One region of the Streptomyces sp. CG4 genome, then DNA from elsewhere that is predicted to be linked to it. Evidence: riboswitches for the same ligand, from Rfam matches in the RefSeq annotation. Region 1 holds a riboswitch; each other region holds the start of a gene.
The links. A riboswitch is a leader RNA that binds a small molecule or an ion and turns the genes downstream of it on or off. The one in region 1 is predicted to bind thiamine pyrophosphate.

Region 1 (4,510 bases):
GCGCTTCACCTCCGTGCCGCGATTCTCGCTCAGGGCCTGCGCGGGGGTGCCGGGCAGGGTCGGGTCGGGGGTGAAGAGCCACTCGAGCATCTCTTCGTCCGTGAAGCCGTCGTCCCGCAGGAGCGTCAGGGTGCCGGTCAGGCCCTTGACGACCTTGTCCCCGTCGATGAAGGCGGCGGGGACGTGCAGCGCGCGGTTCTCACCGCGGCGTACGGCGATGAGCTGGCCCTCCTTGACCAGCTGCCGCACACGCGTCACCTCGACGTCGAGCATCTCTGCGATGTCGGGGAGGGTGAGCCAGGCGGGGACGAGAGCATCGATCTTTGCGTCAATCTCGGTCACGCGACCTAGCGTAGGCGCTCCGCCGGGGTGGCCGCGATGAGTGGTGCCGGGTGGTGTCGTCCGTCGGGTGATGCGCCGTCGTGGCTGGTCGCGCCCACGCGGCGGAGCCGCATATCGATACAGCCCCGCGCCCCTAGGCAGCTGCCGTCGCGTCCTTCAAGGGGCGGGCCGGGTCGGACATCGCCTCCCGGTCCATCACGCGGCCCGCTTCGATCAGCCGCCGGCCCTGGGCGAGATCACGCGGGCGGCCCACTGCCAGTAGGGCCACCAGGCGATCTTCGCGGAGCCAGCACACCGACCAGGACGGGCCCGTCGGGTCGCCGCGCCAGACCATGTGGTCCGCCGCGGCGTGGTGACCGGCGTACTGGACGAAGCGGCCGAACTGCTCGGACCAGAAGTACGGCACCGGGTCGTAGGCCGCGGGGGTCTCGCCGAGGATGTTCGCGGCGACCGTGCGCGGGCCCTGCAGGGCGTTGTCCCAGTGGTGGACCAGCAGGCGTTCGCCGTAGCGGGCGGAGGGGAAGGAGGCGCAGTCGCCGACGGCGTAGACGTCCTCGACGGAGGTGCGCAGGTGGGCGTCGGCGAGGACGTCACCGTGCGGGCCGAGCGCGATGCCGGAGCCGGCCAGCCAGGCGGTGGCGGGGCGGGCGCCGATGCCGACGACGACGGCGTCCGCGGGCAGCCGGGTGCCGTCGGCGAGGATCACCGCGCCGGGCTCGATGTGATCCACGCGCGCGTGGGTGCGCAGTTCGGCGCCGGCGTCGGCGTACCAGGCGGCCATGGGGGCCGCGACCTCGGCGGGCAGGGCGCCGGCCAGCGGCCGGTCGGCGGCCTCCACGACGGTCACCGCACAGCCGGCCTCGCGGGCGGCCGTGGCGAACTCGGCACCGATCCAGCCGGCCCCGACGACCACGATGTCGTGCTGCTCGGTCAGCACCGGCCGCAGCCGTTCGGCGTCGTCCAGGGTGCGCAGCAGATGCACGCCGGGCACGCCCTCGGTGCCGGGCAGGGTGACCGGTTCGGCGCCGGTGGCCAGGACCAGGACGTCGTACGGCACCGGGCCCGTCTCGGTGTCCAGTTCGTGCGCGGCGGGGCGCAGGCCCAGCACCTCGCAGCCGAGCCGCAGTTCGACGCCGAGCGTCTCGAAGTCCACGTCGAAGGCGGAGCCCTCGGCCTTGCCGAGCAGCACGGCCTTCGACAGCGGCGGCCGGTCGTACGGCTGGTGCGGCTCCGCGCCGAGCACGGTGACCGGCCCCCTGAAACCCTGTTCCCGCAGGGCGACCGCGGTCTGCACCCCGGCCATGCCCGCGCCGACGACGACCACGCGTCGCCCCTCCGACGTGCCCCGTTGCGCTGTCTGCTCGCTCACCCGATCACCATAGACACGTGACAACGCGTCAGTCAGCGGGCGTGCTCGGTGACCTGTTCCACAACGCTCGTGCCGGCACCCGTCCGGGACTCCCACTCCCAGGTCTCCTCCAGCCGCACCCGCCCGTCCGGCAGCTGGACGACCGTGGACACGCAGTGCCCGGAAGCGGTCGTCCCGTCGGTCCGCAGCTGGACGTACCGGAAGTCCAGCCGGTCCCCCTCGCGGGTGCCGACCAGATGGCCGCGTACGACATCGCCGCCCGCGTACTCGGCCCAGATCTCGCCGTCCTTCTCGTGGTACGCGAAGCGGGTGCGGGTACCCACCTGACCTGGAGCCTGGTCCGCCACGGGGGCGAAGGTCAGGCCGTCGAGCGACCGGGGCATGGGCAGGGGCTCCCTTACGGGTGACGAGCACGGCGGGCTAGGGTGGCCACCGTACAAGCACTCGCGGGAGCCCGGACGCACCGGGCTGAGAGGGAGGCTGGCGGCCTCCGACCGTACGAACCTGATCCGGGTCATGCCGGCGAAGGGAGGGGCTGGACGCCCATGTCGTCACGTACGTCCGATACGTCCGACGTCCTCGTCATCGGGGGCGGAATCATCGGCCTGGTCACGGCCTGGCGCGCGGCGCAGCGCGGGCTCACCACGGCCGTCGTGGACCCCGAGCCCGGTGGCGGGGCCGCGCGGGTCGCGGCCGGGATGCTGGCCGCGGTCACCGAACTGCACTACGGCGAGGAGACCCTGCTCGCCCTCAATCTCGAATCGGCGCGCCGCTACCCGGACTTCGCGGCCGAGCTGACCGAGCTGACCGGCCACGACCTGGGCTATCGCCGCTGTGGCACCCTCCAGGTCGCGCTCGACGCCGACGACCGGGCCCATCTGCGCGAGCTGCACGCGCTGCAGCGGCGCTGCGGCCTGGAGTCGGAGTGGCAGTCCGGGCGGGAGTGCCGCCGCCTGGAGCCGATGCTGGCGCCCGGGGTGCGCGGCGGGCTGCGGGTGGACGGCGACCATCAGATCGACCCGCGGCGGCTGGCGACGGCCCTGGTGGCCGCGTGCGAGCGGGCCGGCGTCACGTTCCACCGCTGCTGGGCCGAGCGGCTGGACGTCGTACGGGACCGGGCCGCCGGGGTCTGCACGCGGGACGGTACCGAGCTGCGCGCCGGGCAGGTGGTGCTCGCGGCCGGCTCCCTGAGCGGACGGCTCACGGGCGTGCCGGAGGCCGTGCTGCCGCCGGTGCGGCCGGTCAAGGGACAGGTGCTGCGGCTGACGGTGCCGCGCCGGCACGCGCCGTTCCTCAGCCGTACGGTACGGGCCGTGGTCCGTGGCAGCCAGGTCTATCTGGTGCCCCGCGAGAACGGTGAACTGGTCGTCGGCGCGACCAGCGAGGAGCTGGGCTGGGACACGACCGTCACCGCCGGTGGCGTGTACGAGCTGCTGCGCGACGCCCATGAGCTGGTGCCGGGCATCACCGAGCTGCCGCTCACCGAGACCCGGGCCGGACTGCGCCCCGGCTCCCCCGACAACGCGCCGCTGCTCGGCCCGACCGGGCTGGCGGGGCTGCTGCTGGCCACCGGGCACTTCCGCAACGGGGTGCTGCTGACGCCGGTCACCGGGGATGTGCTGGCCGAGGTGCTGGCGAGTGGTCAACTGCCGGACGAGGCACGCCCGTTCACTCCGCAGCGCTTCGGCGCCGTACTCCTGGAGCAGTCCGCATGAGCATCTCCGTGACGTTTTCCATCTCCGTCAACGGCGAGCGTCGGGAGGTCTCCTCGGGCACCTCGCTCGACGCCGTCGTACGGTCCCTGGTCGCCGCGCCCTCCGGGGTGGCCGCGGCCGTCAACGAGACCGTCGTGCCGCGTGCGCAGTGGGCGGGCACGACGCTGAGCGAGGGCGATCGCGTGGAGATCCTCACCGCGGTCCAGGGGGGCTGAGTCATGGCCGACGATTCCTTCGTCCTCGGGGGTACGGCGTACTCCTCGCGGCTGATCATGGGTACGGGCGGTGCGCCCAGCCTGGACGTGCTGGAGCGGGCGCTGGTCGCCTCCGGTACGGAGCTGACGACGGTCGCGATGCGGCGGGTGGACCCGTCCGTGCACGGATCGGTGCTGTCGGTGCTGGAGCGGCTGGGCATCCGGGTGCTGCCGAACACGGCGGGGTGTTTCACCGCGGGCGAGGCCGTGCTGACCGCGCGGCTGGCGCGGGAGGCGCTCGGTACGGATCTGATCAAGCTGGAGGTCATCGCCGACGAGCGGACGCTGCTGCCGGATCCGGTGGAGCTGCTGGAGGCGGCGGAGACGCTGGTCGACGACGGGTTCACGGTGCTGCCGTACACCAATGACGATCCGGTGCTGGCGCGGAAGCTGGAGGACGCCGGGTGTGCGGCGGTGATGCCGCTCGGGTCGCCGATCGGGTCCGGGCTCGGGATTCGCAACCCGCACAATTTCCAGCTGATCGTCGAGCGGGCGGGGGTGCCGGTGATTCTGGACGCGGGGGCCGGTACGGCGTCCGACGTCGCTCTGGCGATGGAGCTGGGGTGTGCCGGGGTGATGCTTGCCTCGGCGGTGACGCGGGCACAGGAGCCGGAACGCATGGCTGCCGCCATGAGGCATGCGGTGGAGGGGGGCCGGTTGGCTCGGCTGGCCGGGCGGATTCCGCGCAGGCACTTCGCCGAGGCGTCGTCTCCTGCGGAGGGCTTGGCCGTGCTGGATCCCGAGCGACCCGCGTTCTGACGCAGCGCCGCAGCAGCCCACCACTCTCCCACCCACGCACCGCCCATGACTGTCGGCTGAAAGGCCGGACT
Region 2 (4,510 bases), 4.1 Mb from region 1:
ACGTCAGACCGTGGGGGTGGCGCGGATCGCGGCGATGTCGAACTGGAGGCGGACCGTCTCGCTGACCATCGTCCCGCCCTGGGCCAGCCGGGCGTCGTAGGTCAGACCCCAGTCCAGGCGGTTGATGGTGGTCGTGCCGTCGAAGCCGGCCCGCTCGTCACCGAAGGCGTCGGTCACATGACCGATGTAGGTGAGCTCCAGCTCCACGGGGCGGGTGGTGTCCTTGATGGTGAGATCGCCGGTCATCCGGTAGACGTCCTTGCCCGTGAGCCGCACGGCCGTGCTCGTGAACGTCATCCGCGGATGGGCCGCGGCGTCCAGGAACTGCCGGCCGACCAGATGGGCGTCGCGCTGCTCGACGCCGGTGTCGACGCTGGCGGTGTACAACACGAGATCGGCCCGGGAGCGGGCCGGATCACGGCCGTCGAAGTGCAGGCGGCTCTCGTACTGCGTGAAGGCGCCGCGCACCGTCGTCACCATCGCGTGCCGCACCGAGAACCCGATCCTGCTGTGCGCGGGATCGATCAGCCAATCGCCGGTGAGGTCCGCCAGTTCGGGGTCGGGCAGGACGGCGGTGGCACGGGCACTGGCCACCGGAGCGGCGGTCGCCACGGCAGCGGCGGACGGCTGCGCGCGCCGGTGGAAGGAGTTGCGGCCGAATAGGTTCATGGCTCATGTGGTTACGTCAGCGCCCGGAGCGGGACAAGCCCCGACCAGGAAACCCGACCGTTCGTCAGCAGAACTTCACAGTCCGCCCGGCCCGTGCCCGCGCACCCCGCCGGCGAGCCCGGCCATGCACATGCCGAGGGCGGGAAAACGCTACCGCGAGGGTCACCCGATTCGATCTGAGACACTGGTACAGCCATGCCTAAGCCCGGAGAACTCACTTTCGTCGCCCCGCGCGGAGCCAAGAAGCCGCCGCGGCACCTCGCCGATCTTTCGCCCGCCGAGCGCAAGGACGCGGTGGCCGAGATCGGGGAGAAGCCGTTCCGCGCCAAGCAGCTCTCGCAGCACTACTTCGCGCGGTACGCGCACGACCCGGAGCAGTGGACCGACATCCCCGCCGGGTCGCGCGGGAAGTTGCAGGAAGCGCTGTTCCCGGAGCTGATGACCGTCGTACGGCATCTGTCGACCGACGAGGGGACCACCCGCAAGACTCTGTGGCGGCTGTTCGACGGCACGCTCGTCGAGTCGGTGCTGATGCGGTACCCGGACCGGGTCACCATGTGCATCAGCTCGCAGGCGGGCTGCGGCATGAACTGTCCGTTCTGTGCCACCGGGCAGGCGGGTCTGGACCGGAATCTGTCCACCGCCGAGATCGTCCACCAGATCGTGGACGGCATGCGGGCGCTGCGGGACGGCGAGGTGCCCGGCGGGCCCGCGCGGCTGTCCAACATCGTCTTCATGGGCATGGGTGAGCCGCTCGCCAACTACAACCGGGTCGTGGGTGCGATCCGGGCCCTCACCGACCCCGCACCCGACGGCCTCGGGCTCTCGCAGCGCGGGATCACCGTCTCGACCGTCGGGCTGGTGCCGGCCATCCACCGGTTCGCCGACGAGGGTTTCAAGTGCCGGCTCGCGATCTCCCTGCACGCCCCCGACGACGAGCTGCGCGACACCCTCGTCCCCGTGAACACGCGGTGGAAGGTGCGCGAGGTGCTGGACGCCGGGTTCGAGTACGTCGAGAGGAGCGGGCGCAGGCTGTCCATCGAGTACGCGCTCATCCGCGACATCAACGACCAGGCCTGGCGCGGTGACCGGCTCGGCCGGCTGCTCAAGGGCAAGCCCGTGCACGTCAACCTCATCCCGCTCAACCCGACGCCGGGTTCGAAGTGGACCGCTTCCCGGCCCGAGGACGAGAAGGCCTTCGTCGAGGCGATCGCCGCCCATGGTGTGCCCGTCACGATCAGGGACACCCGGGGGCAGGAGATCGACGGAGCCTGTGGTCAGCTCGCGGCCACCGAGCGGTAATCTGGCCGGCGGCACTCATATCTTCATATCGACATCTGCATATCGGACACCTTCATATTCCGACAGGGGAGCGCCACAGCGCTGAGAGTGCGGCGGACAGGGCCGCAGACCCTCTGAACCTCGCCCAGGTCATTCTGGGTAGGAAGTTCGGTCATCACTCAAGCTGTTGCGCCCTGCCCGGACCTCCGGGCAGGGCCGCGTTCTTCCTGGCCAACCCCCAGGAGAACATCCAGTGCACAACAAGACCTTCGTGGCCGTGGCGGCCGGCCTCGGCCTGATCACGCTGTCCGCCCTGACCGGGTGTGGATCGACAGCCACCAAGTCGTCCTCGGACTCCAAGACCGTCACCCTCGTCAGCCACGACTCGTGGGCCGTCTCCAAGAGCGTGCTGGGCGACTTCGAGAAGCAGTCCGGATACAAGGTCCACGTCCTCAAGGACGGCGACGCCGGGCAGGCCGTCAACAAGGCGCTCCTGACCAAGGACAACCCGCAGGGCGACGTCTTCTTCGGCGTCGACAACACCCTGCTCTCCCGCGCCCTCGCGGGCGGCCTCTTCCAGCCGTACCAGGCCAAAGGCCTCGCCAAGGTCGGCGCCGCCTACCAGCTCGACCAGGACAAGCACCGGGTCACGCCGGTCGACTACGGCGACATCTGCGTCAACTACGACAAGGCCTACTTCAGCGAGCACAAGCTGACCCCGCCGCAGTCCTTCGCCGACCTGGCCAAGCCCGAGTACAAGAACCTCCTGGTCACCGAGAACGCCGCGACCTCCTCGCCCGGCCTCGGCTTCCTGCTGGGCAGCGCCGCACAGTTCGGTGACAACGGCTGGCAGGACTACTGGAAGAAGCTCAAGGCCAACGGCGTCAAGGTCGTCGACGGCTGGGAGCAGGCCTACTACCAGGAGTTCTCCGGTTCGTCGGAGGGGAAGAAGGCGGGCGGTGACCGGCCGCTCGTCGTGTCGTACGCCTCCTCCCCGCCCGCCGAGGTGATCTACGCCAAGAAGCGGCCCAGCACCGCCCCGACCGGCGTGGCGAGCGGCACCTGCTTCCGGCAGATCGAGTTCGCCGGACTGCTGAGCAACGCCAGGAACCCCAAGGGTGCCCAGGCGTTCATCGACTTCCTGGTCTCCAAGGAGTTCCAGGAGGACATGCCGCTGAACATGTACGTCTACCCGGTGCTGGACGGCGCGAAGGTGCCCGCCGAGTTCACCGAGTACGGCCCGGCCGCCCAGCACCCCGAGACCATGGCTCCCGGCAAGATCACCGCCAACCGTGACCAGTGGGTCAAGTCGTGGACCTCGCTCGTACTGAAGTAGCTGAAGCAGCTGAAGCAGCCGGACCCCGGCGGGGGAACGCGGCGCGGCTCGGCCTGATGGCCCTGCCCGTCGCGTTCTTCGCCGTGTTCTTCGCCTGGCCCGTGGCCGCGATCGTCGCGCGCGGCCTGAAGGCGGACGGCGCCTGGCAGTTCGGGCGGATCACGGACGTGGTCACGCAGCCGGACATCCGGCACGTGCTGTGGTTCACCATCTGGCAGGCGCTCGCCTCCACCGCGCTCACCCTGCTCCTCGCGCTGCCCGCGGCCTATGTCTTCGCCCGGCTCGACTTCCCCGGCAAGCGGCTGCTGCGGGCCGTCGTCACCGTGCCGTTCGTGCTGCCGACCGTCGTCGTCGGCACGGCCTTCCTGGCCCTGGTCGGCCGGGGCGGCCTGCTGGACGACCTGTGGGGCGTACGGCTGGACACCACGGTGTGGGCGATCCTGCTGGCACACGTCTTCTTCAACTATGCGGTCGTCGTCCGGACGGTCGGCGGGCTGTGGGCCCAGCTCGACCCCCGCCAGGAGGAGGCCGCCCGGATGCTGGGCGCCTCGCCGCTCGGCGCCTGGCGGAAGGTGACCCTGCCGGCCCTGGCGCCCGCCGTGGCCGCCGCCGCGCTGATGGTGTTCCTGTTCACCTTCACCTCCTTCGGCGTCGTCCAGATCCTCGGCGGCCCCACCTTCTCCACGCTCGAAGTGGAGATCTACCGGCAGACCTCCGAGATCTTCGACCTCTCCACGGCCGCTGTCCTCACCCTCGTCCAGTTCGTGGCCGTCGGCGCGATCCTCGCCGTGCACGCCTGGACGGTACGGCGCCGGGAGACCGCCCTGCGGCTGGTGGACGCCGAGATCACCGCTCGGCGGCCGCGTGGCGCGGGCCAGTGGACCCTGCTCGCCGCCGTCCTCGTCACCATCGCGCTGCTCCTCGCCCTGCCGCTCGCCGTCCTCGTCCGCCGCTCCCTCGACGCACCCGGCCTCGGCTACTACCGCGCACTGACGAACGCCGACGGCGGTACGTTCCTGGTGGCGCCCGTGCACGCGGTGTGGACCTCACTGCAGTACGCCGGCGCCGCCACCGCCATCGCCGTGGTGATCGGAGGTCTCGCCGCCGCCGCGCTGGCCCGCCGGGACGCCGGTCGGCTGGTGCGGGGCTTCGACGCGCTGCTGATGCTGCCGCTCGGCGTGTCCGCCGTGACCGTCGGCTTCGGCTTCCTGATCGCGCTCGACA
Region 3 (4,510 bases), 2.0 Mb from region 1:
CAGCAACGGCAGCGCGGCACCGGCGTAGGCGAGGACGAGGGTGTTGACCACGGAGGCGATGTGGTCGCGGCCGATCCGGATGCCCGCCCGGTACAGCCCGCGCCAGCCCATCGACGGATTGGCCTCGTGCAGCTCCCAGACGGCCGATGTCTGCGTCACGGTCACATCGTCCAGGACGCCGAGCGAGCCGATGATGACGCCGGCCAGCAGCAGACCGCTCATGTCGATCGACGGATACAGGCCGTGGATCAGGCCGGTGTTGTCGTCCGTGTTCCCGGTCAGGGCGGCCCAGCCGATGAACAGGGAACCGAGCACGCCGATCAGCGACAGGGAGATCAGCGTGCCGAGCACCGCCACCGAGGTCCGGGCCGACAGTCCGTGGCACATGTAGAGGGCGATCAGCATGATGGCGCTCGCCCCGACCACGGCCACGAGCAGCGGGTTCGAACCCTGCAGGATCGCGGGCAGGATGAACAGGGTCAGCACCAGGAAGCTCACGGCCAGTGCGACGAGCGCCATGACACCGCGCAGCCTGCCGACTACCACGACGGCGATCGCGAAGATCCCCGCGAGCAGCGTCATGGGGAACTTCCGGTTCACATCGGCCACCGAGTACTGCAGATCCTTCGGCGCCGAGGGCTCGTAGGCGACCACCACCTTCTCGCCCTGGTGCAGCTGCCGGGGCTGGTCCGGTTGCACGATCTCGGTGAACGTACGGCCCGTGTCCTTGCCGGTGTCGATCCGCACGGTCGCCTTCTTGCAGGTTCCCTTCGCCTCCTGTTGCGCCGAGTTGCCCTCGGCGGTGGAGGTGTCGCCTGTCGGGGTGTCGCCGGAGGCGTTGGCCGACTGGCAGCTCACCTCGACGACCTTGGTGACCGTGGCCTGCTGCGTCTCCCGGTCGAAGCCGACGCCGGTGCGCTTGTGCGGCGGAGCTCCCCCGGGCCAGAGCACCACCAGGCCGACGACGACCGCCGCGGTGAACGGGACCAGGATCGCGGCGATGACCTTCCGCAGATGCTTGGAGACGGGGGCGGCGGGACCGTGGCTATGACTGTGCCCGTGCCCATGACCGTGACCGCTGGCGTTGTCCCCGCCTGATTCCTGCTCGGGGTCTTGCCCGTCGCCTCCGCCGAAGCGGGACCCCTGCCGGTGACCGGCTCCCGAGGGGACATGGGGGTGCTCATAACTCTGCCCGGCGCCGCTCCTCCGGACGTCGTGGCCGTATATGTCGTCGGCCGTAGGGGCGCCTTGGCTGTAGCCGCCCCCCTGTCCCGAGACGCCTGGCCGGTGCCGCTCGGGTGGTTGATACGGGTACTGCTCCATCCTGGTCACCGCCGGATCATCGCAAGAACGCTAGGGGGCCCACTGTTCACCGCGCCACATATGACGCTAGCGTGGAGGCACCTTTGCACACGCGGGAGCTCGGAGCACCGGGCTGAGAGGGCGCTGACCTCCGTAAGTGCGATGTTTCACGTGGAACAAGCGATGTTCCGCGGGAAACGTCGGCAGACGGAAACCGCTGCGTCGACCGCCGAACCTGTTACCGGGTAATGCCGGCGTAGGGAGTAGGTCTCATGACCAACAAGGACGCACGCACGCCTGCCTCTGTTCAGGACGACATGTCCCAGGAGGCCGGGAAGTCCATCGGCTGGCACAAGGCGTACGTCGCGGGTTCGCGCCCCGACCTGCGCGTGCCGGTCCGCCAGGTGCATCTCACCAACGGTCAGTCGATCACGCTGTACGACACGTCGGGCCCATACACTGATCCACTCGTCGACACCGATGTCCGCAGGGGCCTGTCGCCGCTGCGGGAGAACTGGATCATCGCCCGCGGTGACACCGAGGAGTACGCGGGCCGTCCCGTCCGCCCCGAGGACGACGGGATCAAGCACACCTCGCCGCGCGGCGGGCTGCGCAACCTGGACGCGGTCTTCCCTGGACGGCCGCGCCAGCCGCGTCGAGGCCGCAGCGGCCAGGCGGTGACGCAGCTCGCGTACGCCCGCCGGGGCGAGATCACTCCGGAGATGGAGTACGTGGCCATCCGGGAGAACGTTTCCCCCGAAGTGGTCCGTGAGGAGATCGCGGCGGGCCGGGCGGTGCTGCCGGCCAACGTCAACCACCCGGAGATCGAGCCGATGATCATCGGCAAGCGGTTCCTGGTGAAGGTCAACGCCAACATCGGCAACTCCGCGGTGACCTCCTCCATCGAGGAGGAGGTGGAGAAGATGACCTGGGCGACCCGCTGGGGTGCCGACACGGTCATGGACTTGTCCACCGGCCGCAACATCCACACCACGCGCGAATGGGTGCTGCGCAACTCCCCCGTCCCCATCGGCACGGTGCCGCTCTACCAGGCCCTGGAGAAGGTCGACGGCAGGGCCGAGGAACTGACCTGGGAGATCTACAAGGACACGGTCATCGAGCAGGCCGAGCAGGGCGTGGACTACATGACCGTCCACGCCGGCGTGCGCCTGCCGTATGTGCCGCTCACCGCCAACCGCAAGACCGGCATCGTCTCGCGTGGCGGCTCGATCATGGCCGCGTGGTGCCTGGCGCACCACAAGGAGTCGTTCCTGTACGAGAACTTCGAGGAACTCTGCGAAATCCTCGCCGCCTACGACGTCACGTACTCGCTGGGCGACGGCCTCCGGCCGGGCTCGATCGCGGACGCCAACGACGAGGCGCAGTTCGCGGAATTGCGCACGCTCGGGGAACTCAACCAGATCGCCAAGCGTTTTCATGTACAGACGATGATCGAGGGCCCCGGTCACGTCCCGATGCACAAGATCAAGGAGAACATCGACCTTCAGCAGGAGATCTGTGATGAAGCTCCGTTCTATACGCTCGGCCCGCTGACCACGGACATCGCGCCGGCGTACGACCACATCACCTCCGGCATCGGCGCCGCAATGATCGCCTGGTGGGGCACGGCGATGCTCTGCTACGTCACGCCCAAGGAACACCTGGGCCTGCCCAACCGGGACGACGTCAAGACCGGCGTCATCACCTACAAGATCGCCGCGCACGCGGCCGACCTCGCCAAGGGACACCCGGGTGCCCAGGAGTGGGACGACGCGCTGTCCGACGCCCGCTTCGAGTTCCGGTGGGAGGACCAGTTCAACCTCGCACTGGACCCGGACACGGCACGGGAGTTCCACGACGAGACCCTGCCGGCCGAGCCCGCCAAGACGGCCCACTTCTGCTCCATGTGCGGGCCGAAGTTCTGCAGCATGAAGATTAGCCAAAGCATCACAGAGCGGTTCGGTGGCGCGGTGGCTGAGGGGGCGTCGGCGGAGGAGGTCGCTGAGGGGATGCTCCAGAAGTCGAAGGAGTTCGCCGAGGCGGGGAACCGGGTGTATCTGCCGATCGCGGACTGAGTTCCGGCTGCAAGCGGTCCGCGTTTCCGAGTCGACGTGAGGGCGTCACGCGAAACGCGGACCATGCCGGTTGCTTGGTGATCGAGTCGGTCACGGCACAAGGACGATCTTGCCCATGGTGCGCTTGGCCTCGATGGTGCGGTGGGCCTCCGATGCTTCGGCCAGCGGGTAGGTCTGCTGCACCGTGACCCGTAGCCGACCTGCCTCGATGCGTTCGGTGATCCGATCCAGCAACTCACCGGAGGGCTCGGACGCGACCCATGCATAGCGCAGTCCGCGGGTGGCTGCCTGCCGCTCGTCCGTACCCGGGTCGATCGACGCGCCGATGAGCAGACCATCGGGCCGGAGCACATCGAGAGAGCGCGGCCCGTAGGAACCGCCGACCAGGTCCAGGACCGCGTCGACCGGAGCCACGGCCGTCCGGAAGTCGGTGGTGGTGTAGTCGATCAGTTCGTCGGCACCCAGTTCGCGAAGGAAGTCATGACGGGCCGCCCGTGCGGTACCGATGACGTACGCCCCCAACTCCTTGGCCAACTGCACCGCGACGTGACCGACGCCGCCCGCCGCCGCGTGGATCAGTACGCGGTCGCCGGGCTGAACCCGGGCGAGCACGGCCAGCGCCTGCCAAGCGGTGAACGCGACCAGAGGCACAGCCCCCGCGTGCACCAGGCCGAGGTTCTTGGGCGCGAGAGCCAGTGCGTCGGCCGGCACGGCAGTGAACTCGGCGTACGCGCCGCGTCGGGTGACCGACAGCATGCCGTACACCTTGTCGCCCGGTGCGAACCGCGTCACGCCTTCACCGACCTGCTCGACGAAACCGGCCACGTCGTTGCCCGGCGTCCACGGCAGGGTGACCAGCGCCGGCACGCGACCAGCGCGGAGTACCGCGTCACCCGGGTTGACTCCGGCACCGGCGACCCGCAGCAATACCTCACCGGGGCCGGGCTCGGGCACGTCGGTCTCGGTGTAGGTGAGCTCCTCGGGACCGCCGAACGCGGACTGGACGATGGCATGCATGCGGGCGGACATCAGAACTCCTTGTCAGTGGGTCGCGGTGCGTCCCATGGTCGGCCCGAGTGATAACAGTGCGGAAGAAGGCACTTATCTGATATCGAGGTTCCTCATGGATACCG

Region 2: linked by a shared signal. The riboswitch ahead of AB5L52_RS12960 (thiamine ABC transporter substrate-binding protein) and the one ahead of thiO (glycine oxidase ThiO) in region 1 are both predicted to bind thiamine pyrophosphate.
Region 3: linked by a shared signal. The riboswitch ahead of thiC (phosphomethylpyrimidine synthase ThiC) and the one ahead of thiO (glycine oxidase ThiO) in region 1 are both predicted to bind thiamine pyrophosphate.

What each region holds. Positions count from the first base shown of each region.
Region 1 covers NZ_CP163525.1:6,979,946-6,984,455, reverse strand. The annotation lists gene AB5L52_RS31900 (Rv2175c family DNA-binding protein) at 1-342, opposite strand, end outside; gene AB5L52_RS31895 (FAD-dependent oxidoreductase) at 476-1,711, opposite strand; gene AB5L52_RS31890 (hypothetical protein) at 1,744-2,094, opposite strand; TPP riboswitch at 2,148-2,259, shown strand; gene thiO (glycine oxidase ThiO) at 2,257-3,426, shown strand; gene thiS (sulfur carrier protein ThiS) at 3,423-3,641, shown strand; gene AB5L52_RS31875 (thiazole synthase) at 3,645-4,439, shown strand.
Region 2 covers NZ_CP163525.1:2,884,865-2,889,374, reverse strand. The annotation lists gene AB5L52_RS12970 (YceI family protein) at 4-669, opposite strand; gene rlmN (23S rRNA (adenine(2503)-C(2))-methyltransferase RlmN) at 865-1,971, shown strand; TPP riboswitch at 2,026-2,134, shown strand; gene AB5L52_RS12960 (thiamine ABC transporter substrate-binding protein) at 2,204-3,286, shown strand; gene AB5L52_RS12955 (iron ABC transporter permease) at 3,343-4,510, shown strand, end outside.
Region 3 covers NZ_CP163525.1:4,964,624-4,969,133, forward strand. The annotation lists gene AB5L52_RS22415 (YibE/F family protein) at 1-1,323, opposite strand, end outside; TPP riboswitch at 1,405-1,582, shown strand; gene thiC (phosphomethylpyrimidine synthase ThiC) at 1,575-3,377, shown strand; gene AB5L52_RS22425 (NADP-dependent oxidoreductase) at 3,468-4,406, opposite strand; gene AB5L52_RS22430 (helix-turn-helix domain-containing protein) at 4,393-4,510, shown strand, end outside.